3 regions of the Actinoplanes octamycinicus genome follow, and region 1 is predicted to be linked to each of the others. Evidence: riboswitches for the same ligand, from Rfam matches in the RefSeq annotation. Region 1 holds a riboswitch; each other region holds the start of a gene.
The links. Region 1 has a riboswitch for cyclic di-AMP ahead of BJY16_RS10215 (coiled-coil domain-containing protein). Riboswitches for the same ligand answer to the same signal wherever they lie in the genome.
Positions count from the first base shown of each region.

Region 1 (7,323 bases):
CGGACCTTCCTCGCCTCGCGGGGCATCACCCTGCCCGAGGGGACCCCGGACGACGGTCCGGATGAGGAAACCGTCAACGGTGTCGGCAACCGCAAGAACCTGCTCGTGCTGCAGAAGATCAAGGAGGGTGCGGTCCAGGTCTACCCCGGTTCGGTGGAGTACCTGAAGGCCGCCAAGGCCGCCGGCCTGCGACGCGCGGTCGTGTCGGCGAGTGCCAACTGCAAGGACGTGCTCGAGGCGGCCGGCATCGCCGACCTCCTGGAGGCCCGCGTGGACGGGGTCGTCGCCCGGGAGCTGGGCCTGCCCGGCAAACCCGAGCCGGACACGTTCCTGCACGGGGCGAAACTGCTCGGCCTCGACCCGGAGAACTGCGCGGTCTTCGAGGACGCCCAGGCCGGCGTGGCCGCGGGCCGGGCCGGCGGCTTCGGCCTGGTGATCGGCGTGGACCGGGTGGGGCAGGCCGACGCCCTCCGGGAGAACGGCGCCGACGTCGTCGTCACTGACCTTTCCGAACTGCTCAATCACTAAGAAGAGGCACGACCGTGATCCGTGAACGGGCCTACCCCGTCGACCCCTGGCACATCCGGGAGACCCGGCTCGACCTGGACCTGCTGGCCCAGTCCGAGTCGGTGTTCGCGCTCTCGAACGGCCATATCGGGATACGCGGAAACCTGGACGAGGGCGAGCCGCACGGCCTGCCCGGCACCTATCTGAACTCGTTCTACGAGTTGCGGCCACTGCCGCACGCCGAGGGCGGATACGGTTTCCCGGAGTCCGGCCAGACCATGGTCAACGTCACCAACGCCAAGCTGATGCGGCTGCTGGTCGACGACGAGCCGTTCGACGTGCGATATGGCGAGCTGCGCTCCCACGAGCGCTGCCTCGACCTGCGCGCCGGCACCCTGGAGCGGGTGGTGGAGTGGGTCTCCCCGTCCGGCCAGGGCGTCCGGGTGCGCACCGTGCGCCTGGTCTCCTTCACCCAGCGGGCGGTCGTCGCGTTCCTCTACGAGGTGGAGCCGCTGGACGCGTCCGCCCGGCTGATCCTGCAGTCCGAGCTGGTGGCCAACGAGCAGTTGCCGCCGATGAGCAAGGACCCGCGGGTGGCGGCGGTGCTGGAGCACCCGCTGCAGGCCGAGGAGATGCTCGAGCAGCGCTCCGGCGGCCTGCTGGTGCACCGCACCAAGGTCAGCGACCTGCGGATGGCGGCGGCCATGGAGCACCTGGTGGAGACGCCGGGCCGGCACGCGATCACCACCGAGGGGCACGGCGACTGGCTGCGCACCACGGTGGCCTGCCGGCTGGAGCCGGGGCAGAAGCTGCGGGTGGTCAAGTTGGCGGCGTACGGCTGGTCCAGCGTGCGCTCGCTGCCCGCGCTGCGCGACCAGGTCGGTGCCGCGCTGGCCAGCGCCCGGCTGGACGGCTGGGAGGGTCTGGTCCAGCAGCAGCGGGACTACCTGGACGCCTTCTGGGACCACTCGGACGTGCGCGTCGAGGGCGACCCGGAGGTGCAGCAGGCGGTCCGGTTCGGGCTGTTCCACACGCTGCAGGCCGGCGCCCGGGCGGAGAAGCGGCCGATCGGCTCCAAGGGCCTGACCGGTCCCGGCTACGACGGTCACACGTTCTGGGACTCCGAGACGTTCGTGCTGCCCGCGCTGACCTACACCCAGCCCTCGGCGGCCGCCGACGTGCTGCGCTGGCGGCACTCGACGCTGGACCTGGCCCGGGAGCGGGCGCAGACGCTCGGCCTGCAGGGCGCCGCCTTCCCGTGGCGGACCATCCGCGGGCAGGAGTGCTCCGGCTACTGGCCGGCCGGCACCGCGGGCTTCCACATCGCCGCCGACATCGCCGACGCGGTCCGGCGCTACGTGCAGGCCACCGGGGACTACGACTTCGAGCGTGAGGTCGGCCTGGAGCTGCTGGTGGAGACCGCCCGGCTGTGGCGCTCGCTGGGGCACCACGACCGGCACGGGCGCTTCCACATCGACGGCGTCACCGGCCCGGACGAGTACACCGCGGTGGTGAACGACAACATCTACACCAACCTGATGGCGCAGCAGAACCTGATGACCGCGGTGGAGGCGTGCAAGCGGCACCCGGACCTGGCGCGGCGCTTCGGGGTGGACGACGAGGAGGCGGCGTCCTGGCGGGACGCGGCGGCGGCCGTGCACATCCCGTACGACAAGGAGCTCGGCGTCCACCAGCAGTGCGAGGGCTTCACCCGGCTGCAGGAGTGGGACTTCGAGAACACTCCGCCGGAGGGTTACCCGCTGCTGCTCAACTACCCGTACTTCGACCTGTACCGCAAGCAGGTGGTCAAGCAGGCCGACCTGGTGATGGCGATGTACATCCGGGGTGACGCGTTCACCCCGGAGGAGAAGACCCGCAACTTCGCCTACTACGACGCGCGGACCGTCCGGGACTCGTCGCTGTCGGCGTGCATCCAGGCGGTGATGGCGGCCGAGACCGGGCACCTCGAGCTGGCCCACGACTACCTGGGCGAGGCCGCCCTGATGGACCTGCACGACCTGCACCAGAACGCGCGGGACGGCGTGCACGTGGCGTCCCTCGCGGGTTCCTGGATCGCGCTGGTCGCCGGTCTCGGCGGCATGCGTGACTTCAACGGTCAGCTGTCGTTCGCGCCGCGGCTGCCCAGCCGGATCAACAACCTGGACTTCTCGCTGCTCTGGCGGGGTCTGCGGCTGCGGGTCAACGTCACCGCCGAGGAGGTCACCTACTCGCTGCGCAACGGCGGCGGCTCGGCCCGGCTGACCCTGCTGCACCACGGCAAGGAGATCGAGGTGACCCAGGTGCGGCCGGTGACCATGGCGATCCCGTCGGCCGGACCGGTCGGCCCGGCGCCGGCCCAGCCGGCCGGGCGGGCCCCGGTGCGGCGCGCCACCCCGCATCACTGAGGCGATACGACAACGGCCCCTCACCCGCAAGGGTGGGGGCCGTTCTCGGTGGCTCGATTACAGCAGTGACACGTGCACGTGGTCGGTGTGATCACTCGGCCCGTGGTAGGCGTGCCAGTTGTTCGTCGCCGGGAACCAGATCTGCTTGTACCAGATCACGTAGTAGATGCCGAGGCGGTCGGCGTTGCGCACCAGGAACGCGGTGAGGTCGTTGCCGTACCGCATCATCTTGTTGTTGCCGGTCGCCGAGGAGAACCCGCTCTTCTGCAGGGACCAATCGCAGGCCCGGCCTTTCGGGTGCTCGAACGGGCCGCCGTCGCGGTGGCAGCCGACGAACAGGTCGAAGCCGGCTTTCCGCACCTCCTTGTAGAGGTGCAGGGTGCGCTTGGTGATGCAACCGTCGGTGGTCGGGTCCTTCTGGTTGCACGACTCCGGCGAGAAACCGCCGTCGGAGTTGCGCGGCGCCGGTGCGGCGGTCGCGGATTTCGCGTCGACGAAGCCGGCGGTGATGGTCTTGTTGATGCCGGTGCCGCCACCGAGCAGCTCGAGCTGGTCCTCGGCCGAGTCGTGCAGCTTCTTCTGCACCGAGAGCTGCTGCTCCTCGTTCTTCAGCTCGGCGTCGAGGCGCTGCTTGTCGGCGGTGATGCCCTGCAGCAGCGTGTTCAGCTCGTGCAGTTTCTCGTCGTGGACCTTGTTGATCTCCTCGAGCGAGACCGCCTTGTCCAGGAAGTCCGAGGAGTCGTTGGCCCGCAGCAGGAAGCTCAGCGAGCTCAGGTTGCCGATCTGGTACTGCTGCTTGGCGATCGCGTTGACCTCGGGGACCAGCTGGTCGCGCCGGGCCTCCGCGGTCTTGATCTGAGCGGCCAGCTGGATCTGGGTCTTCTTCGACTTCGCGACCGCTGCCTTGGCGTTCACGAACCGGCGGTTCGTGGTCTCGATCTGGTCGGAGAGGTCGTCGCTCGCCTCTCCCTCCTCAGCGGTCGAGCCGCTACCTCCAGGAGCGGCGTGTGCCGGGGTGACCGGGGCCACGAATATCGCGGCGGTCACCAGCGGCGCCAGGGCAAGCGTCAGCCACCGGCGGGGACGTGCGGTCATCAACAATCCTTCCTTGTCACCGCCGACCGGGTTAGCTGACGGGTTCGGGACGGAAGCTATCCCTACCGCATAACGCGGATTCACCCCAACTACCTGGTTCCCCGGCTCGCCTTTCGACGATTGGGCGGCGGCCTGCCGGCAACTCGGGGGCGGTGCCGTCCTGGCAGGACCGGCGGCCAGTTTACCTGAGATATCACGGGACATCAGGGTCCGGAAAACCGTCAAAATTGTTACTGCACAACGACTTTCCGTAATGGCGTCACCACTCGTGACCGGGCCGTCGCCATCGGTACGAGAACTGTCGATTCGTCGATCGCCTGGGGTATGGTCGTCGCGGTTCCCGCGCGGGGACCGCCGCCTAATCGCATAACGCGCGAGCCGGGGATCCACATTTCTTCCGGGGCGAATCCGCATCCCGCGGTAGGGATCTCCTTCATCCCGAGCCCGTCAGCTAACCCGGCCGGCGGCCGACGGAAGGAAACAGCCAGTGCAGCACGTGACTGCGCGGCGACGATGGGCGGCCTTTCTGACGCTCCTGATCGCCGCATGCGGGATCGCCGGGGTCGCCGGGCCGGCCGCCGCCGCGCCCCGCCCCCTGGCCGCGCCGGGCGAGTCCGGCGACGACGGCGAGGGCGGCTCCAAGTCCCTGCTCGACAAACTCGACGAGGCCTCCAAGGGCTACGTCGCGGCCAAGGCCAAGCTGGCCAAGTCCAAGCAGCAGCAGACCGCGCTGGCCGCCGAGCTGAAGAAGCTGGACGCGGCCCTCGGCCCGCAGCAGGCGGCGCTCAACAAGTACGCCGAGCAGGCGTACTCGATGGGCCGGCTCGGCCCGCTCAGCGCGCTGCTCGGCGCCGACTCGTCGGCCGGCTTCCTGGACCGGGCCCAGCTGCTGACCACCGTGGCGGCCCGGCAGAACGCGGCGATCGCCGACCTGAAGACCACCCGGACCGACCGGCAGGCCGCCAAGACCGGGATCGACGCCGCCGTCATCGACCAGCAGAAGCAGGTCAACGTGATGGCCAAGCGCAAGGCCCAGGCCGAGCAGGCGCTCAAGGACGCCGACCAGGGCGGGGACTCCGGTGACGACGACTCCGGCAGCGGCAGTGGCAGTGGCAGCGCGGACGCCGACAAGCCGGGCAGCCTGAGCGGCGGCTGCGTGCCGGACCCGACCACCGACGGCTGCATCAGCAAGCGTCTGCTCTTCGCCATGCAGCAGGCGCAGAAGGCCGGGTTCACCCGCTACGTCGCCTGCTACCGGCCGCAGAACAGCGGGGAGCACCCGAAGGGCCGGGCCTGCGACTTCGCCGCCGACAAGAACGGGTTCGGCGGGGTGGCGACCGGCTCCAGCAAGACCTACGGCACCGACCTGGCGAACTACTTCATCCACAACGCGGACACGCTGGGCGTGCTCTACGTGATCTGGTTCAAGCGGATCTGGCTGCCGAGCAGCGGGTGGAAGTCGTACAGCGGGGCGGGCGGCACACCGTCGACCGACCACACCAACCACGTGCACCTTTCGGTGACGTAAATCTCAAGACCAAGTTTTCGGTACGGCCGGCGCGTTCCGGTCGTACCGAAAAGTCTGGCGAACCGGACGCCGGAGCGGACCGTGACCGCAGGCCGGGAGCAGTCAGGCCGGGAGCAGGCGGTGGCCGGCCATCTCCAGCTCCTCGCCGTCGTGCCGGACCGCGACCGGGGTGTTGAGGCCGGAGGCCGGGTCGTGCAGGACGACCGACGCCCCGTCGACGCGATAGGTGCCGCTCGGCCGCTTCCGGCGGCCGGCCACCTCGCCGGCGTAGGTGCCGTCGGTGCGCAGCTGCAGCTTGACCGTGCCGTCCGGGCTGCGCCAGGCGCCGACCACCGCCGAGCCGCTCACCACCGCGGGCGGCGCCGGCGCCAGGCCCAGCCCGGCGTCGGAGGTGCGGCCCATGGCGATGGCCAGCATGGCGGCGGCGTCCAGCACGGTGGTGTCGACGCGAGGGGAGTGCGAATGCATGGGGCCGGCTCCGGGAGGTCGGTGTCGGGAACGACCCCTAACTTCGGCCCGGCGCCGGTCCGATGCAGCACTCCGCCGGTTGCGGCGCGGTTGTTTCCCGGCGCCTCAACTCCCGGCGCCGCCGGCTCGCAGCGAGCCGAGCACCGATGCCGCCAGCCGCTCCAGGTAGTCGTCGCTCATCGGCTGCCGGGAGACGGCCAGCCGCCAGTAGAGCGGGCCCAGGATCAGGTCCACCGCCACCTCCGGATCGGTGTCCTCGGGCAGCTCGCCGCGGGCGATGGCCTGGCCGACCAGCTTCTCCCCGACCGCCTGCTGGTGGGTGCGCAGCACCCGTTGCAGGGTCTCGGCGATCTGCGGGTTCCGCGCCGCCTCGGCCATCAGGTCGGGGATGATCTGCGAGGCGACCCGATGCTGCAGCGCCTTGCTGACGATCATCATGAGCAGGTCGAGATCGCCGGCGAACGAGCCGGTGTCCGGAAGTGGCACCTTGCGACCGGCGACTTCCGTGATGATCTCCAGTACCATCTCCAGCTTGTTGCTCCAGCGCCGGTAGATAGCGGTCTTGCCGACGCCGGCACGCCGGGCCACGGCCTCGATCGACAGGCGGCCGTAACCGACCTCTGCCAGCTCACTCATGACCGCGTTACGAATAGCCACGGTGATGTCGTTGCGGAGCACGGCCGCTCCGGCCGGTGCGCGTTTGACTGTCGCCACCCGGTAACTATAGCGCTACGACGGAACGGTTGCGTCCCGCCGCTTGGTCGGTTACCTTTGCTGTCACGTCGATACGAACCCGTTCCATCGGCGTCGGCGGACGGATGTCATGCTGCTAGCTGTGTTCGAAGGCAAGTCACCCGAGTCCGCCACCTCGCACGGGCCGACGAGATCGGAGCACCACTCCATGCCAGAGACGGCGGTTGCCGATGCCGCTACCGGCGTTTCCCCCCGGGAACTCGCCCGACGGCACGGCCTCACCTCTTCCGGGCGGCGGCTCGGACTCGTGGAGTACTCCCGCAAGCTGTGGGCGTACCGCCACTTCATCGCCGCGCACGCCAAGGCGAAGACCACGTCCTCGCTGGGCAACACCAACCTCGGCGCGCTGTGGCAGGTGCTGACGCCGGCGCTCAACGCCTTCGTCTACTACATCATCTTCGGTGTGGTGATCGGCACCCGTGGCGGTGTCGAGAACTTCATCGCGTACCTCTGCATCGGCGTCTTCGTCTTCCAGTTCACCCAGTCGGTGGTGCAGCAGGGCATCAACGCGATCACCGGCAACCTGGGCCTGATCCGGGCGCTGCACTTCCCGCGGGCCAGCCTGCC
Region 1 is NZ_JACHNB010000001.1:2,261,586-2,268,908, forward strand. Features, by position in the region: gene BJY16_RS10205 (beta-phosphoglucomutase family hydrolase) at 1-528, shown strand, start outside; gene BJY16_RS10210 (glycoside hydrolase family 65 protein) at 543-2,912, shown strand; gene BJY16_RS10215 (coiled-coil domain-containing protein) at 2,970-4,007, opposite strand; cyclic di-AMP (ydaO/yuaA leader) riboswitch at 4,013-4,144, opposite strand; cyclic di-AMP (ydaO/yuaA leader) riboswitch at 4,353-4,489, shown strand; gene BJY16_RS10220 (coiled-coil domain-containing protein) at 4,495-5,535, shown strand; gene BJY16_RS10225 (hypothetical protein) at 5,638-6,003, opposite strand; gene BJY16_RS10230 (TetR/AcrR family transcriptional regulator) at 6,109-6,717, opposite strand; gene BJY16_RS10235 (ABC transporter permease) at 6,905-7,323, shown strand, end outside.

Region 2 (7,323 bases), 2.7 Mb from region 1:
GCCGCCGTCACCGCGGCTCCGTGCCGGCGGGCAGCTCCCCTGAAGCCGCCGTCACCGTCGCCCCGTCCCGGCGGGCAGCTCCCCTGAAGCCGCGGTCACTGCCGCACCCGTCCGGCAAGCCGCTCCCCTGACGCCGCCGTCACCACGGGCCCGCCACCGGCGAGCGACCGGGCCCGCGAGGTGGCCGTCAACGCGCCGTCACCGGGACTTGCGCTTCTTGAGGTAGGCGGCCAGGTCGTCATACTCGCCGCTCTGGTTCGCGAACATCGCCACGTTGCGCGCGGTACTGAACCAGGCGTCGGTGGACGGGCGGATCTCGCCGGCCGCGGCCAGCATGTCCGCCTGGTTGATCATGCGGATCTCGCCGGTGGCGATCGAGTCGCGCATCGCGAACTCGGCCGCGGTCTCGCACAGGTGCGCCAGGTCGGCGCCGGAGAAGTTCTCGGTGGCCGCGGCGACCGCGTCCAGGTCGACCCCGGCCACCGGCCGGTCCCGCAGGTGGTACTCGACGATCGCGGCCCGCGCCGGGCCGTCCGGGGGCAACACCAGCACGGTACGGTCCAGCCGTCCCGGCCGGCGCAGCGCCGCGTCCACGTCCCACGGCGCGTTCGTCGCGGCCAGCACGAAGACGCCCTCGTTGCCGCCCTGCACCCCGTCCAGCTCGGTGAGCAGCTGGTTGACCACGGTCCGCATCGCCGACGAGTGCAGCTGGCTGCGTTTGTGCCCGAGCGCGTCGATCTCGTCGAGGAACAGCACGCAGGGCGCGTGCCCGCGCGCCGACTCGAACAGGTCGTGCAGGTTGCGCTCGGAGCTGCCGACCCACATGTTCAGCACGTCCGTGATCGACAACGAGATGAACGCCGCGCCCATCTCACCGGCCACCGCCCGGGCCAGGAAGGTCTTCCCGCAGCCGGGCGGGCCGTAGAGCAGCAGGCCGCCGCGCAGGCTCTTGCCGAACAGGCTGCGCAGCTTGGGGTTGCGCAGCGGACCGAGGAAGGAGACTTCCAGACGCTTCTTGACCTCGGCCATGCCGCCGACATCGGCGAGGGTGACGGTGGACCGCTCGACGTCGAAGGACCGGTCGTCGTGACCGGTCACCGGCTCTGGTTCGTCGCCGGAGCGCGCGAAGCGGGGCGGGACGACGTCACCGAACTGCTGCTCCATGGCGGCCCAGTCCACGGGCGCTCCGTTGGAGGGAGCCGACGGCGGCACAGAAGGGGAGGCCGACGGCGGCGCAGGAGAAGGAGCCGAGGGCGGCTCGGGCGACTGCGCCGAGGATGGCACGGGAGACGGGGCCGAGGGCGGAGAGGCGGAAGGTGACCCCGGGGACGGCGTCGAGGGCGAGACGGCAGACGGCGCTGCGGAGGCCGGGCCGGCCAGGGCGGACGCCATCAAGGTGCGAGCCGCGTCGTTGCCCGGCTCCCGGCTGAGCACCTGAGCGGCGTGCTCGATCGCCTCCACCCCACGCCCGGCCGCGACCAGCAACTCGGCCAGATGCAGCCGCAGCGGCAGGTCGTCCGGGCGCGCCTGCACCGCCGCGGTGAGGCTGTCGATCAACGCGTCGCTCATGAGACGCGATTATGCCCGCGCCCGGCCCACCCACCGTCCCCGGCTGGCGCTGAGGGGTATCTCAAACCGGCCTTGACGGGTGACTCAGCCGGCTGGCCCAAGGGCGGCCACTGCCGGCTCAGCCGCGAGTAATCCACATCAGCATGTTGTCCACAGCCCATCCCCGCGCGATCTCGTTTCCGCGTCACACTGTCTTCGGGCGGCTCCCCCTGGGTGGGCGGGGTCTGGAAGGTGGGCACGGACCGCAACGCGAGCACGGACCGCAACGCCGGCACGGACCGCAACGCGGGCACGGACCGCAACGCGGGCACGGACCGCAACGCGGGCACCGACCGCAACGCCGGCACGGACCGCAACGCCGGCACGGACCGCAACGCGAACGCGGACGGCAACGCGGGCACGGACCCAACGCGGGCACGGACCCAACGCGGGCACGGACCCAACGCGGGCCGAAACACGAAGATGGGCGCGGACCGGAACGCGGGCACGGACCAGCCGCGCGGTCAGCGGTTGTCGAGGGTGCGGAAGAACGTGGTGACGTCCTCGGCGAACAGGTCCGGGACCTCCAGCGCGGCGAAGTGGCCGCCCCGCGGGAACTCCGTCCAGTGCCGGACGTCGTAGCGCTGCTCGACCAGCGGGCGGATCGCCTGGGTGATGTCGGCCGGCAGGACCGCGACGCCGAGTGGGGCCGCGCAGGTCACCGGGACGTTCACGCCGCTCTCCTTGACCAGCCGGGCGGATGAGGCGGCGGTCCGGTGGAACCAGTGGTGGGCGACGTCGGCCAGGATGCGGTCGTCGGGCACCGGGGTGGCCGGGTCGGACCAGCGGTCGAACTTGTCCGCCCAGAAGGCGAGCAGACCGGTGGGTGAGTCGTTGAGGGCGTAGGCCGGGGTCTGCGGACCGGAGGCGAACAGCAGCTGGTGCGGATGGCGGTTCTTGGCCAGCTCCATGGTCTTCGCCAGGCGGGCCTGGTCGGCCGGGGAGAGCCCGTCCGGCGAGCCGGGTGTGGGCAGGTAGTTGATGTGCACGCCGACCACGTTGTCCGGGGCGGCGCCGGCCAGGTGCCGGGAGATGCCGGAACCCCAGTCGCCGCCCTGTGCGCCGTAGCGCCGGTAGCCGAGCGAGGCCATCAGCTCGGCCCACGCCTCGGCGACCCGCTGCTGGCTCCAGCCGCGCCGGGTGGTCGGCCCGGACAGGCCGAATCCCGGGATGGCCGGGACGACCACGTGGAAGTGCTCGGCGAGCCGGTCGACGACGTCGAGGAACTCGACGGTGGAGCCGGGCCAGCCGTGGGTGAGCACGATCGGCAGCGCGGCCGGGTCGGGGTGCCGCAGGTGCATGAAGTCGACCCGGTCGCCGCCGATCTCGGTGACGAACTGCGGGTACGCGTTCAGCTCGTCCTCGTGGGCGCGCCAGTCGAACTTGAGCCATCGGTCGGCGAGGGCACGGACCCGGGCGAGCGGGATGCCGTAGTCGTCGCCGGCGCCGGGCAGCTCGTCGGGCCAGCGGGTGCGGGACAGCCGGTCGGCCAGGTCGTCGAGATCGGACTGCGGGAGATGGAGCCGGAATTCGTTCATACGACTAACGTTAGAGCATCTAACGTTAGTCAGTCCAATGTTACGCTGGACACATGGACCATCTGCCGAGCTGGCTGCTCACCCAGACCGCCGCGCACGCGCACCGGCTGGTCGGCGACGGATTCGCCGCGGTGGGGGCGCGCGGTTATCACTACCGCTTGCTGGAGTCGCTGCTCGCCGACGGGCCGGCCAGCCAGGCGGCGCTCGGGCGGCGCACCGGCATCCACCTCAGCGACCTGGTGGGCGCGCTCAACGAGCTGGAGGCGGACGGCTATGTGGCGCGCTCGCCCGACCCGGCGGACCGGCGGCGCAACGTCATCACGGTGACCGAGAAGGGTCAGGAGCGGGCGCGGGAGCTGGCCGAGCGGGCGGCGGCGATCCAGGACGAGTTGCTGGCGCCGCTGACCGCGCAGGAGCGCGACCAGTTCACCGCGCTGCTGAGGAAAGTGCTGGCCGGCGCTTCCGGCCGTACGCCAGGGGTGTGAAAGAGACAGGGCCGCTCCCGGAGAAAACCGGAAGCGGCCCTGTCACCTGAGCCGGAGCGCTAGCCCGCGGGCCGGCGATAGCCGGCGATCGGACCGCGATCGATCGTCGCCATCCGCACGTGGTCGCCCGTGTGCGGAGCGTGCACCACCATGCCGCCACCGATGTAGATCGCCACATGGTGCACGTCGGAGTAGTAGAAGACCAGGTCACCCGGCCTCAACTCGCTCCGGCTCACCGATTTCGTGGACCCCCACTGGTCCTTGGTGTAGTGCTCGAGATGCACGCCGACGGCCTTCCACGCCTCTTTCGTCAGACCCGAGCAGTCGTAGCTGTTCGGACCCTCGGAACCGAAGACGTAGGGCTTGCCGATCAGGTCGCAGGCCCGCTGCGCGGCCCGGCCACCCTTGTCGTTGGTGTAGTCCACCGGGCACGGACCGGTCTTGAACGGACCGTCGTCCGTGTCGCCGTACGCCTTGATCCGCAGTTTCTGCAGGGAGGTGATCTCCTTCTCGATCGCCGACTTCTTGGTCTTGAGGTCGGTGTCCCGAGTGGCGATCTCGGACGCCAGAGCGTCCAGTTTCTCCTTGTCGGCTGCGTACTTGTCGCGGAGCTTCACGACGTCGCCGATCGACTCCTGACGGTCGCTGGCCAGCTGCTCGAGGAGCGAGAGCTTCTCGGTCAGCGCGTTCGGATCACCGCTGAGGATCGCGCCGAGGGCGCTCGGCGGACCCTGCATGTAGGCGTCCGAGGCCAGGCCGCGCACCTCCACCAGGGCCGCGTCGACCTGCTTCTGCAGCGGAGCGAGCGTCTGGTTCAGCTGCTTCTGCTGCTTCTGCAGTTTGAGGAGCTTGCCGTGCACGTCGTTGTAGTCCTCGATGACGGGCTCGAGCTCGTTCCACTGCTTGTCGATCTGATCTTCGACGCTGCCCGGCGAGGGCGTGGCGTGGGCAACGACAGGTCCGGTGAGAACGAGTCCGGCAGCGGCCACCGCGAAAAGCAGGCCGCGTAGTCCGCGTTTCACGTAGGTGCGTTGTCCTTTCTTCCACTCGGCCGCCGACCGGGTTAGCTGACGGGTTCGAGCGGGAAGCACGCCCGGCCGCGGGAACGCGGCTTCACCCCACACACCTGGGTCCCCGGCTCGCCGTTGCGGCGATTAGGCGGTGGTTCGTCAGATCGGCCGGTTGGACGATGGGGGGCTGCCGAACCGGGGACCACCGTACTCGGATCATGCGGGCAAATGAAGCTTGCCCGCGTGGCGATACCGCCCGCACAGCGAGCGGCACTCAGAGTGACCGGAACGGCCAGGCATCCAGGGCCTGCCCCAGCCAGGGCACCACCAGAATCACCGTGGGTAACACCAGCAGACCGGCTGCGGCGACCCCGGCGAGCACCGACAGACCCCTCGAGGTGGGCGCCGGACCGGCCAGCCGGTCGAGCCTGCGGGAGCGCGATTCACCCGCCGGGTCGGCCGGGGCCTCCTCCGCCAGGGGGACGGCGTCGGACAGCCGGGCCAGCGCGGCGCGCAGCGGGACCGGCCCGGTCCGCCGCCGGGCCGCGTCGTCGGCCACCATCTCCAGCAGCAGATGCACCGCGTCCAGCGGCGCCCGGGACCGCAGCGGGCGCGGCACCGCCTGGTAGAACGCGGTGAACGACTCCATCACCAGCTCGTGCCGGTGCCGCAGGTGCGCCTGCTCGTGGGCGAGCACCGCGTCCACCTGCTCGCGGTCCAGGATCCGCAGCACCGCGTCGCTGAGCACCACCCGGGGCTCCCGGCCGGGCACGCAGTAGGCCAGCGGCAGCGCGCCGTCCAGCACCCGCACCTCGGCGCCGCCCAGCTCGCGGTGCCGCTCCACCCGGTCCAGCAGGTCGACCAGGGTGCGGTGCCGCTCGCGGCGGGCCCGGGCCCGGGCACTCACCCGGATCAGCGAGATCAGCAGCCGGATCACGATGGTGGCCGCGACCGCCAGCGAGAACACCAGCGCCGCCACGGTCCACGGGTGATCGGCGCCGGCCGCCCGGGTCAGCTCCTCCGGGGCGGCCAGGACCACGCCGAGCGCGCAGAGCACCGCGGTCAGGGTGAGCGCCTGCCAGAGCAGGACGGCGGCGACCGGGGCGCGGTCCGGCCAGCGGGCGCCGGCCAGAACGCCCGGGACGACCAGCGACAGGGTCAGCCCGAGGGTTCCGAGGAGGAGTGCGGTCACGTCTCTTTCGGCGTCGCGTTCAGGGCGGCTTGGATCGCGCCGGGGGGCAGCTGACCGAGGAAGTATGCCAGCGCGGCGTCCTGATCGGGGGACGCGCTCAGGGCGTCGAGCATCACGGCCGCGGTCATCTCCTCACGGGACTGGGCCGCGGCGTACTGGTAAGCCCTGTCCGCTTTCATCTGGACGACCAGCTTCTTCTTGGCGAGACGGTCCAGGACCGTCATCACCGTCGTGTACGCCAGATCCCGGTTCTTGCTGATCCGCTCGTGCACCTGTCGCACGGTCAGCGCCTCGGGAGCGTCCCAGAGCTGCGTCATGACCTCGCGTTCGAGATCGCCTAGTGCCATGTGACCCATCCTACTAGGGGCAGTCGTACTACGTCTCGTAGTATCTACTACGAAGAGTCGTAGAGGGGGACACCCGATGGACGTGCTCGACCTGACCCGGCTGCAGTTCGCCGTCGTGACGATCTATCACTACCTGTTCGTGCCGCTGTCGATCAGCCTGTCGGCGGTCGCGGCCGGTCTGCATCTGGCCTGGTTGCGCACCGACTCGCGGAAGTACCTGGATCTCACGAAGTTCGTCGGGAAGCTCTTGATCGTCACCTTCGCCGTCGGCGTGGTCACCGGGCTCGTCCAGGAGTTCCAGTTCGGACTGGGCTGGAGCGCCTTCGCCAAGTTCTACGGTGACGTGTTCGGCCCGACCCTCGCGGTCGAGGGGATGCTCGCGTTCTTCCTGGAGGCCACCTTCCTCGCGGTCTGGTATTTCGGGTGGGGCCGGCTGCCGCGCAAGCTGCACGCCGCCACGATCGTGGTGGTGGCGGTCGGGACGCTGCTCTCCGCCTACATCATCCTGGCGGCCAACTCGTTCATGCAGAACCCGGTGGGGTACGAGCTGGACGCCACCACCGGCCGCGCGCACCTGACCAGCTTCTCCGCGCTGATGACCAACGAGGTGGTGCTGGCCGCGTTCCCGCACACCATGGCCGGCGCGGCGATGGCCGGCGGCGGACTGCTGCTCGCCCTCGGGGTCTGGCGGCTCACCGCGGACCGCGGGTTCCGGCCGCTGGCCCGGCTCGGCGCCTGGCTGACCCTGGTCGGTGGGGCGCTCACCGCGCTCACCGGCGACCACCTGGGCAAGGTGATGACCGCGGTGCAGCCGATGAAGATGGCGGCGGCCGAGGCGCTCTACTCGACCACCACCGGGGCGCCGTTCTCGGTTCTCGCGGTCGGCAAGCTCGGGCACGACAAGCCGTTCCTCACCGTGGAGATCCCCCGGCTGCTGTCCTTCCTGGGCACCGGCTCGTTCGACGGGACGGTGCAGGGGATCGACGACCTGCAGGCGCAGTATGTGGCGCAGTACGGGCCGGGCAGCTACGTACCGATGATCCCGGTGGCGTTCTGGACCTTCCGGCTGATGATGGGCGCCGGGATCGCCGGGATGATCCTCGCGGCGTACTACCTCTGGGCCTCAGCCGAGAAGAAGTCACG
Region 2 is NZ_JACHNB010000001.1:4,926,405-4,933,727, reverse strand. Features, by position in the region: gene BJY16_RS46535 (tetratricopeptide repeat protein) at 1-11, opposite strand, end outside; gene BJY16_RS21565 (tetratricopeptide repeat protein) at 199-1,569, opposite strand; gene BJY16_RS21555 (epoxide hydrolase family protein) at 2,073-3,146, opposite strand; gene BJY16_RS21550 (MarR family winged helix-turn-helix transcriptional regulator) at 3,200-3,631, shown strand; gene BJY16_RS21545 (C40 family peptidase) at 3,691-4,653, opposite strand; cyclic di-AMP (ydaO/yuaA leader) riboswitch at 4,669-4,802, opposite strand; gene BJY16_RS21540 (M56 family metallopeptidase) at 4,916-5,833, opposite strand; gene BJY16_RS21535 (BlaI/MecI/CopY family transcriptional regulator) at 5,830-6,180, opposite strand; gene BJY16_RS21530 (cytochrome ubiquinol oxidase subunit I) at 6,257-7,323, shown strand, end outside.
Region 2: it holds a riboswitch for cyclic di-AMP, as region 1 does, so the genes downstream of both, BJY16_RS21545 (C40 family peptidase) here and BJY16_RS10215 (coiled-coil domain-containing protein) in region 1, are expected to answer to the same signal.

Region 3 (7,323 bases), 7.1 Mb from region 1:
TGCCCATACTGACCGGGCGCGGCCGGGTAGGCACCGGGCTGCTGGCCATAGTGGTCGGGTGCGGCGCCATACTGGCTGGTCGCGGCGCCATACTGGCTGGTCGCGGCGCCATACTGGCTGGTCGCGGCGCCATACTGGCTGGTCCCGGCGCCATACTGGCTGGTCGCGGCCGCGGGGGTGCCGGGCTGCTGACCATAGTGGCCGGGCGCGGCCGAGTGGGTGCCGGACTGCGGCGAGTACTGCTGCGGGGCGGTTTGGTGCGGGTACTGCTGCGACGCCGCCGGATAGCCGCCGAATTGCTGCGGGTACTGCGACCCCAAAGCCCCGCCGGGCTGCTGCGGATACCCCGACGGGCCCTGGTGCTGCGGATACGAGTGCTGCGCCGGATAACCGCCCGGCTGCTGCGGGCTGTGCTGCTCCGGCACGACCGGCCGGGGCGAGCGCGCCGCCGACGACCAGCCGTCCTGCTCCGCCGGGCCGGCGGTCGGGTCCGGGTAACTCATGCTGCACCTACTTCGTCAGTCAGGGTGGGAAGTCATCGGGGAGTACCGCTGGGTGACGGCTCCGGTTCAACCGGCGGACGCCCGGTCGGGTCAATCCGCAGAGAGTCGCACAGATGCGCCGTCCTTGTGGTCCGCCGTCCGCTCCACTGCCTACATGACACTGTTGCGTGCCTCGCTCGGCGCCCTGTGCGCCGTCGTCCTGACCGCCACCCCGGCTCTGGCCGCGCCTCCGCCCGGCCACGTGGAGCTGCGCTATCTCGGCGATCTCACCGACCCGTCGCATGTCGCCGACAGCAGCGGCAACGGCCTGCACGGCGCCATCCTGGGTGGCGGCGGCGGGTTCGTCACCTCGGTGACCGAGGCGGGCGGCAACCGCATCCTGCGTTTCCCGGGCGGCTCCTGCACCACGACCACGCCTTGTCCACAAGCGATCATCCGCCCGGCGAGCTCGGTCACGCTGGTGCCGGGCGGTGACGGGGAGGGCCGGTTCGTCTACGGCGCGGACATCCGGTTGAACGAGACGCCGTCGCCGGACGCCGGGATGAACGTCTTTCAGTTCGGCGCGGCCGGGGCCGGGGTCACCCAGTGGAAACTGCAGGTGGACTACGGCCGGCCGTCCTGCCGGTGGTCGGACGGGACGAACTTCGTGCTGCTCCCGGCCGGCCCGGAGGACTTCGGCATGACGGTCGGCCGGTGGTACCGGGTGACCTGCGTCCGGCTGTCCCCGGTGCTGTTCCAGATCCGGGTGCACGACCCGGCCACCGGCCGGCAGCTGGTGCCGCCGGCCCAGCGGACCGGCCCGCTGGCGGACATCCTGCCGAGCGGCGCCGTGGTGATCGGCGGCAAGCGGATCAACCCGAACCAGACCGACGTGGACACCGACCAGTTCCACGGCGACCTGGACAACATCGAGTTCGGCAGAAAGAACACCGATTGACGTATCGACGCCCGTGCCCTAGATTGGCGCGGAAAGCGCATTCCCGCACGTCAGACCTCCTGGACCAGCGACCGAGGTGACTCAGTCGAACCAGTCGAGGTCGACCGCTCCGGCGATCACCCGCATACCCTTGTCGCCAGGGTGCAGGTGGTCGCCGGAGTCGTTCGCGGCCAGGAACCGGGTCGGTGACGCCGGATCGTGCGTCGCGGCGTCCTGGTCGAGCACCGCGTCGCACCCGCTGCCGGCGCCGCGGACGAACGCGTTCACCTCGGCCCGGCCCTGCTCGCCCCGGCTGCTCCAGTAGTCCGCGCCGCGGAACGGGGTGAGCGTCGAGCAGATCACCCTGATCCCGGCCGCATGACCGCGATCGATCAGCTGCCGGTAGGCGCTGATGATCTCGTCGCTGCCCGGTGCGCGGTGGCTGCCCAGATCGTTCAGCGGGTCGTCCGAGATGATCACCCAGCGCACTCCGGTACGCCGCAGCACGTCCCGCTCGAACCGGTGGGCCGCGCTCTCGCCGCGTCCGTCGGTGCCGTCGGCGGTCAGCCGGTTGCCGCTGATCCCGGTGTTCACCACGCCGATCGTCCGCCCCGCCGCGCGCAGCCGGTCGGCGAGCAGGTCCGGCCACCGCTGGTTGGCCCCGAAGGCCGAGTCCAGCCCGTCGGTGATCGACGCCCCGAACGCCACGACCGTCCCCTCCGCCGCGGAGTTGTGCACGTCCAGGCCGGTCAGGAAGAAGTAGTTGCTGGACGTCTCGGCGCCGCGGATGCTCGTGGCGGTGAGCTGGTCGCCGGTACCGATGAAATTGTCCCTGGTGCCGAGCGGATGCCGGGTGGTCTCGCCGGTCGCCGCCGGCAGGTGGACGCTGACCGCCAGATCGGCGTCGGCCGGCACGGCGAAGCTCACCGGGTCGCTGGTCACCGTGCCGCCCGCCGGGATGGTCACCGCCGTCCTGCCGCCGAAGGTCACCACGGTGTCGGTGGCCGGGTCGATGGTGCTCCCGGACACCTGCCGCGCCACGTGCACCCCGCCGATCACCAGCGGCGTGCGGCCGAACGCGTGGGACAGCTCCAGCCGGGCGCGGTCCCCGGCGACGCTGGTGTGCACGATCTGCCGGACGGTCTGCCGCTCGAAGGCCTGCCCGCCGTCGGTCATCGCGACACCCCAGGTGCCGACCCAGTCCGGCGCCGCCGACCGGGACGGCGAGAGGAAAGCCGCCGACTGGGACGGCGCCGGGAAGGCCGCCGGGTGGGAAGGCGCGGGGGAGGCCGGGGCGGCATTCGCGTACGGATCAGTCGCTCCGCATCCCGCCACCAGCAGCAGCATGCCCCCGGCCAGCCCCGCCGCCCCGACCCACCGCATGTGTTCCCCCGTTGCCGCGCCCACGTCCCGGCGGCAATCCTCACACCTGACCTGGTGCGGATCAGGTCAGCGGGACAAGGATCACCAGGGATGTCGCCGGTCTGCCGCCGGCGGTGACGGCCTCCGCGGGCCGGACGGGGCGGTGATCGTCCCGGCCGCGCCGCCGCCCGCCCGGACGACCGCGCGGCCGGAGGACGGACCGTCAGAGACGGATCCGCTGACCGGGGTAGATCCGGCTCGGGCTGGACAGCTTGCTCTTGTTGAGCTTGTACAGCGTCCGCCAGCCGCCCTTGATGTGGTACTTCCGGGCGATCTTGGCGAGCGTGTCGCCGGACTTCACCACGTAGGTCTTGCCGGTCGACTTGACCTTACTGCTCTTCGCCTTGGTGGACTTCTTCCTGGTCGACGTGGCCTTCTTGTGCACGCCGGCCTTCTTGCCGCACACCGGCCACGGGCTCAGCCCGCGCTTGGCGTACAGCTTCTCGGCGATCTTGATCTGCTCGCCCTTGGTGGCCTTGTCCGCGGTCGACGCGTACTTGCCGCCGCCGTTCGCCTTCCACGTGCTGCGGCTGAACTGCAGGCCGCCGTAGTACCCGTTACCGGTGTTGATGTGCCAGCGGCCGCCCGATTCGCACTTGGCGACCACGTCCCAGTTGACGCTGGATGCCATCGCCGGGGAAGCGGGCGCGAACAGCACGCCGGCTCCGGTCACGCCCGCCGCCACCAGGGTGAGGGCAGCAAGGCGCGTTCGTCTACCGATCCGAGACATGGATGATCCTCCACGCCTGCGAGGTGAGCTGTCGGGTTCGGGCAGATCGGCCCGGCCGCGTCACACATGGCGGCTTCACCCCGAGGCGCGCTCCGTGATGGACGCGCCGGAAACGGTGGGTCCCCCGCTCCTGCCCTTCTCATCGAGTCTGTGGATCGGCGGCAGGATTCGGCGGTCCGTCCACAGTGCCCGCCATCGCGGGACGACCGACGGTAACCACATCCCCGGTCGTTCATCCAAGTTTTTGATGCCGGATAGTGACGTTCTTCACGGTATTAGGGTGATTTGATCTTGTTCGTGCCCTGGAAAGCCAGGCATTTCCGAAACCGGTCATCCGCCCGTCCTCCCGGCATGCCGCACGACCGGCAGAAAGGGCGGAACCGCCGCTGGTCACGGTGCGTCGAACCAGCCATGGCCGATTCCCGACAGCGCCGGACCGCGCTGCTCACCGTGATCACCGCACTCGCGGTCTCCGCGTGCGGCACCACCCTTTCCGGTACGACCGCGGAGACCCGTGACGCCGTCCACGTGGCAGCCGCGAACCTGCCGTCGCACTACACCTACGTCCTCACCTCGACCTGCGGCGAGCGGGCACTGATCGGCAAGTACCGGATCACCGTGGCCGGCGAGCGGGTCACCGGCGAGCCCGCCGACCGGGACACCAACCCGGACGTGGCGCACTACCCGGCCATCGCCGAGCTGCTCGCCGAAACCGGCACCGCCGGGCCGGACGCCGTGATCGAGTTCACCACCGACGCGGCCGGCCTGCCCGCCTCGCTGACGATCGACCCGATGCCGAACGCCATCGACGACGAGGCGTGCTACACGTTCAGCGACATCCGGCCCCGCCCCGCCGCCCCGTCACCGAGCTGACCCCCGGCGGCCCCGGGTGCCGCCCAGGGCAACCCCCTGGGGTGAACGAGTTCGCCGCCGGGCGACCATCTACCGCATGCGAAGCTTTGACGTGGTGGTGATCGGCGCCGGACCCGGCGGCGAGGTGGCGGCCGGCCGGCTGGCCGAGGCCGGACTGGATGTGGCGATCGTCGAGGCCGACAAGGTCGGCGGGGAGTGCTCCTACTACGCGTGCATGCCGTCCAAGGCGCTGCTGCGCCCGGGTGAGCTGCTCGCCGAGGCCCGGCGCACACCCGGGGTGGCCGCCGCGGTCACCGGCGACCTCGACGTGGCCGCCGTGCTGCGCCGCCGCGACGAGCTGATCGGCGGCCTGGACGACGCCGGCCAGCTGCCCTGGCTGGCGGAGCGGGGGATCACCCTGGTCCGCGGCTGGGGCCGGCTCGCCGGGGAGAAACGCGTCCGGGTCGGCGACGAGATCCTCGAGGCCCGGCGGGCGGTCATCCTGGCCGGCGGCACCCGGGCCGCGCTGCCCGCCATCGACGGGCTGGCCGACGCCGAGCCGTGGACGAACCGGGCGGCGGTCACCACCCCGGTCATCCCGGAGTCGCTGATCGTGCTCGGTGGCGGGGTGGTCGGCTCCGAGCTCAGCCAGGCGTTCACCTCGCTCGGCGCCCGGGTCACCCTGATCCCGGGGGAGCGGGGGCTGCTGCCGCGGGAGGAGCCGTTCGCCGGTGAGCAGGTGGCGCAGTCGCTGACCGAGCAGGGGGTGGACATCCGGATCGGGGCGCGCGCTCAGGCCGTACGCCGAACGGGTCTCGGTGTTGACGTGACCCTGAGTGACGGGGTCACCGTGACCGCGGCGGAGATCCTGGTCGCTGCCGGACGCACGCCGCAGGCGGCGGACCTGGGCCTGGACACCGTCGGCGTGGATTCCCCACGGGTCGACGAGAACATGCGCGTTCCCGGATCGAGCTGGCTTTACGTGGTCGGTGACCTGAACGGGAAAGCGCTCTTCACGCACATGGCGAAATATCAGGCGGCCATCGCGGCCGGCGACATCCTCGGCGAGCCGATGGCGGCCGAGCATCTCGCGGACGGCCCCGGCTCGCCCCGGGTGATCTTCACCGAGCCGCAGGTGGCCGCGGTCGGTCACACCACCGCGACGGCCGCCGCGGCCGGCCTCGACGTCCGGGTGATCGACCTGCCGACCGACGGCAACGCCGGCGGCGCGTTCACCGGCGGCCCGCGCGGCACCGCCCGGTTCCTCGTCGACACCGACCGCGATGTGCTGGTCGGCGTCACCCTGACCGGCTCGAACGTCGCCGACTTCCTGCAGGCCGCCACCGTCGCGGTGGTCGGCGAGGTGCCACTGCGCCGGCTCCGGCACGCCATCCCGGCGTTCCCCACCCGCAGTGAGGTGTGGCTCTACCTCTTCAACGCGCTCGGCATCTGACCCGCACAGTGAGGAGTGGACCGTGATGGACTTCCACCTCGAGCTGATCGCCGTGCCGGTCAGCGACGTCGACCGGGCCAAGACGTTCTACCGGCGGCTCGGCTGGCGCGAGGACCTCGACTACGTGTGCGGCGACGACTTCCGGGTGGTGCACTTCACCCCGCCCGGTTCGCCCTGCTCGATCGTCTTCGGGGTCGGCATCGGCACCGCCCGGCCGGGCGCCATGGAGAACGTCCACCTGGTCGTCCGGGACATCGAGGAGGCCCGCGCCGAGCTGCTCGCCCGGGGCGTCGAGGTCAGCGAGATCTTCCACGACGCGGACGGCATCTTCCACCACGCGGGCACCGACAAGCGGGTGCCCGGCCTGTACCCGGGCCGGCTGTCCTACGGCTCGTTCGCCTCGTTCGCCGATCCGGACGGCAACGGCTATCTCTTGCAGGAGGTCAGCGAGCGGGCGGCGGGTAGTCTCGCCGCGTGATCGAACTGCGGGGGCGCGGCCGCGAGCGGGACCAGCTGGACAGACTTCTCCAGGATGTCCGGGCCGGCCAGAGCCGGGTCCTGGTGCTGCGCGGCGAGGCCGGCGCGGGCAAGTCGGCGCTGCTCGACTACCTGGCCGGGCACGCGCCGGCCGGCCGGGTGGTCCGCGCCGCCGGGGTCGAGCCGGAGACCGAGCTGGCCTATTCGGCGTTGCAGCAGCTGGTCGCCCCGCTGCTGCCGCACCTGGACCGGCTGCCCGAGCCGCAGCGAGCCGCGCTGTCCACCGCGTTCGGCCTGGCCGCCGGCCGGCCGCCGGAGGCGCTGCTGATCGGCCTCGCGGTGCTCGGCCTGCTCGCCGAGGCCGCCGTCGACCAGCCACTGGTCGTGGTCGTCGACGACGCCCAGTGGCTGGACCGGATGTCCGAGGTGATCCTCACCTTCGTGGCCCGCCGGCTGGACGCCGAGTCGGTCGCGCTGGTCTTCGCGGCCCGCACCCCGGCCGACGACGCGCTGCTCACCGGCCTGCCCGAGCTGCGCGTCGAGGGCCTGCCGGAGGCCGACGCCCGCGCCCTGCTGGACACCGTGCTGCCCGGCCTGGTCGACGCCCGGGTCCGGGACCGGATCGTCGACGAGACCCGGGGCAACCCGCTCGCCCTGCTCGAACTGCCCCGGGAGCTGGACCCGGCCGATCTGGCGTTCGGCTTCGGCACGCCCGGGCCGGTGCTGGCCGGCCGGCTGGAACTCGGTTTCGAACGCCGGATCGCCGCCCTTCCCGCGGACACCCGCACGCTGCTGCTGACCGCCGCCGTCGAGCCGATCGGCAACGTGCCGCTGCTCTGGAAGGCCGTCGCGCTGCTCGGGGTCAGCCCGGAGGCGGCCGGCCCGGCCGAGGCGGCCGGGCTGGTCGAGATCGGGGCCCGGGTCCGGTTCCGGCACCCGCTGGTCCGCTCGGCCGCCTGGCACCGCGCCG
Region 3 is NZ_JACHNB010000001.1:9,349,353-9,356,675, reverse strand. Features, by position in the region: gene BJY16_RS42395 (hypothetical protein) at 1-503, opposite strand, end outside; gene BJY16_RS42390 (hypothetical protein) at 658-1,440, shown strand; gene BJY16_RS42385 (GDSL-type esterase/lipase family protein) at 1,522-2,802, opposite strand; gene BJY16_RS48835 (LysM peptidoglycan-binding domain-containing protein) at 3,005-3,571, opposite strand; cyclic di-AMP (ydaO/yuaA leader) riboswitch at 3,570-3,755, opposite strand; gene BJY16_RS42375 (DUF6174 domain-containing protein) at 3,983-4,444, shown strand; gene BJY16_RS42370 (dihydrolipoyl dehydrogenase family protein) at 4,521-5,876, shown strand; gene BJY16_RS42365 (VOC family protein) at 5,902-6,354, shown strand; gene BJY16_RS42360 (helix-turn-helix transcriptional regulator) at 6,351-7,323, shown strand, end outside.
Region 3: it holds a riboswitch for cyclic di-AMP, as region 1 does, so the genes downstream of both, BJY16_RS48835 (LysM peptidoglycan-binding domain-containing protein) here and BJY16_RS10215 (coiled-coil domain-containing protein) in region 1, are expected to answer to the same signal.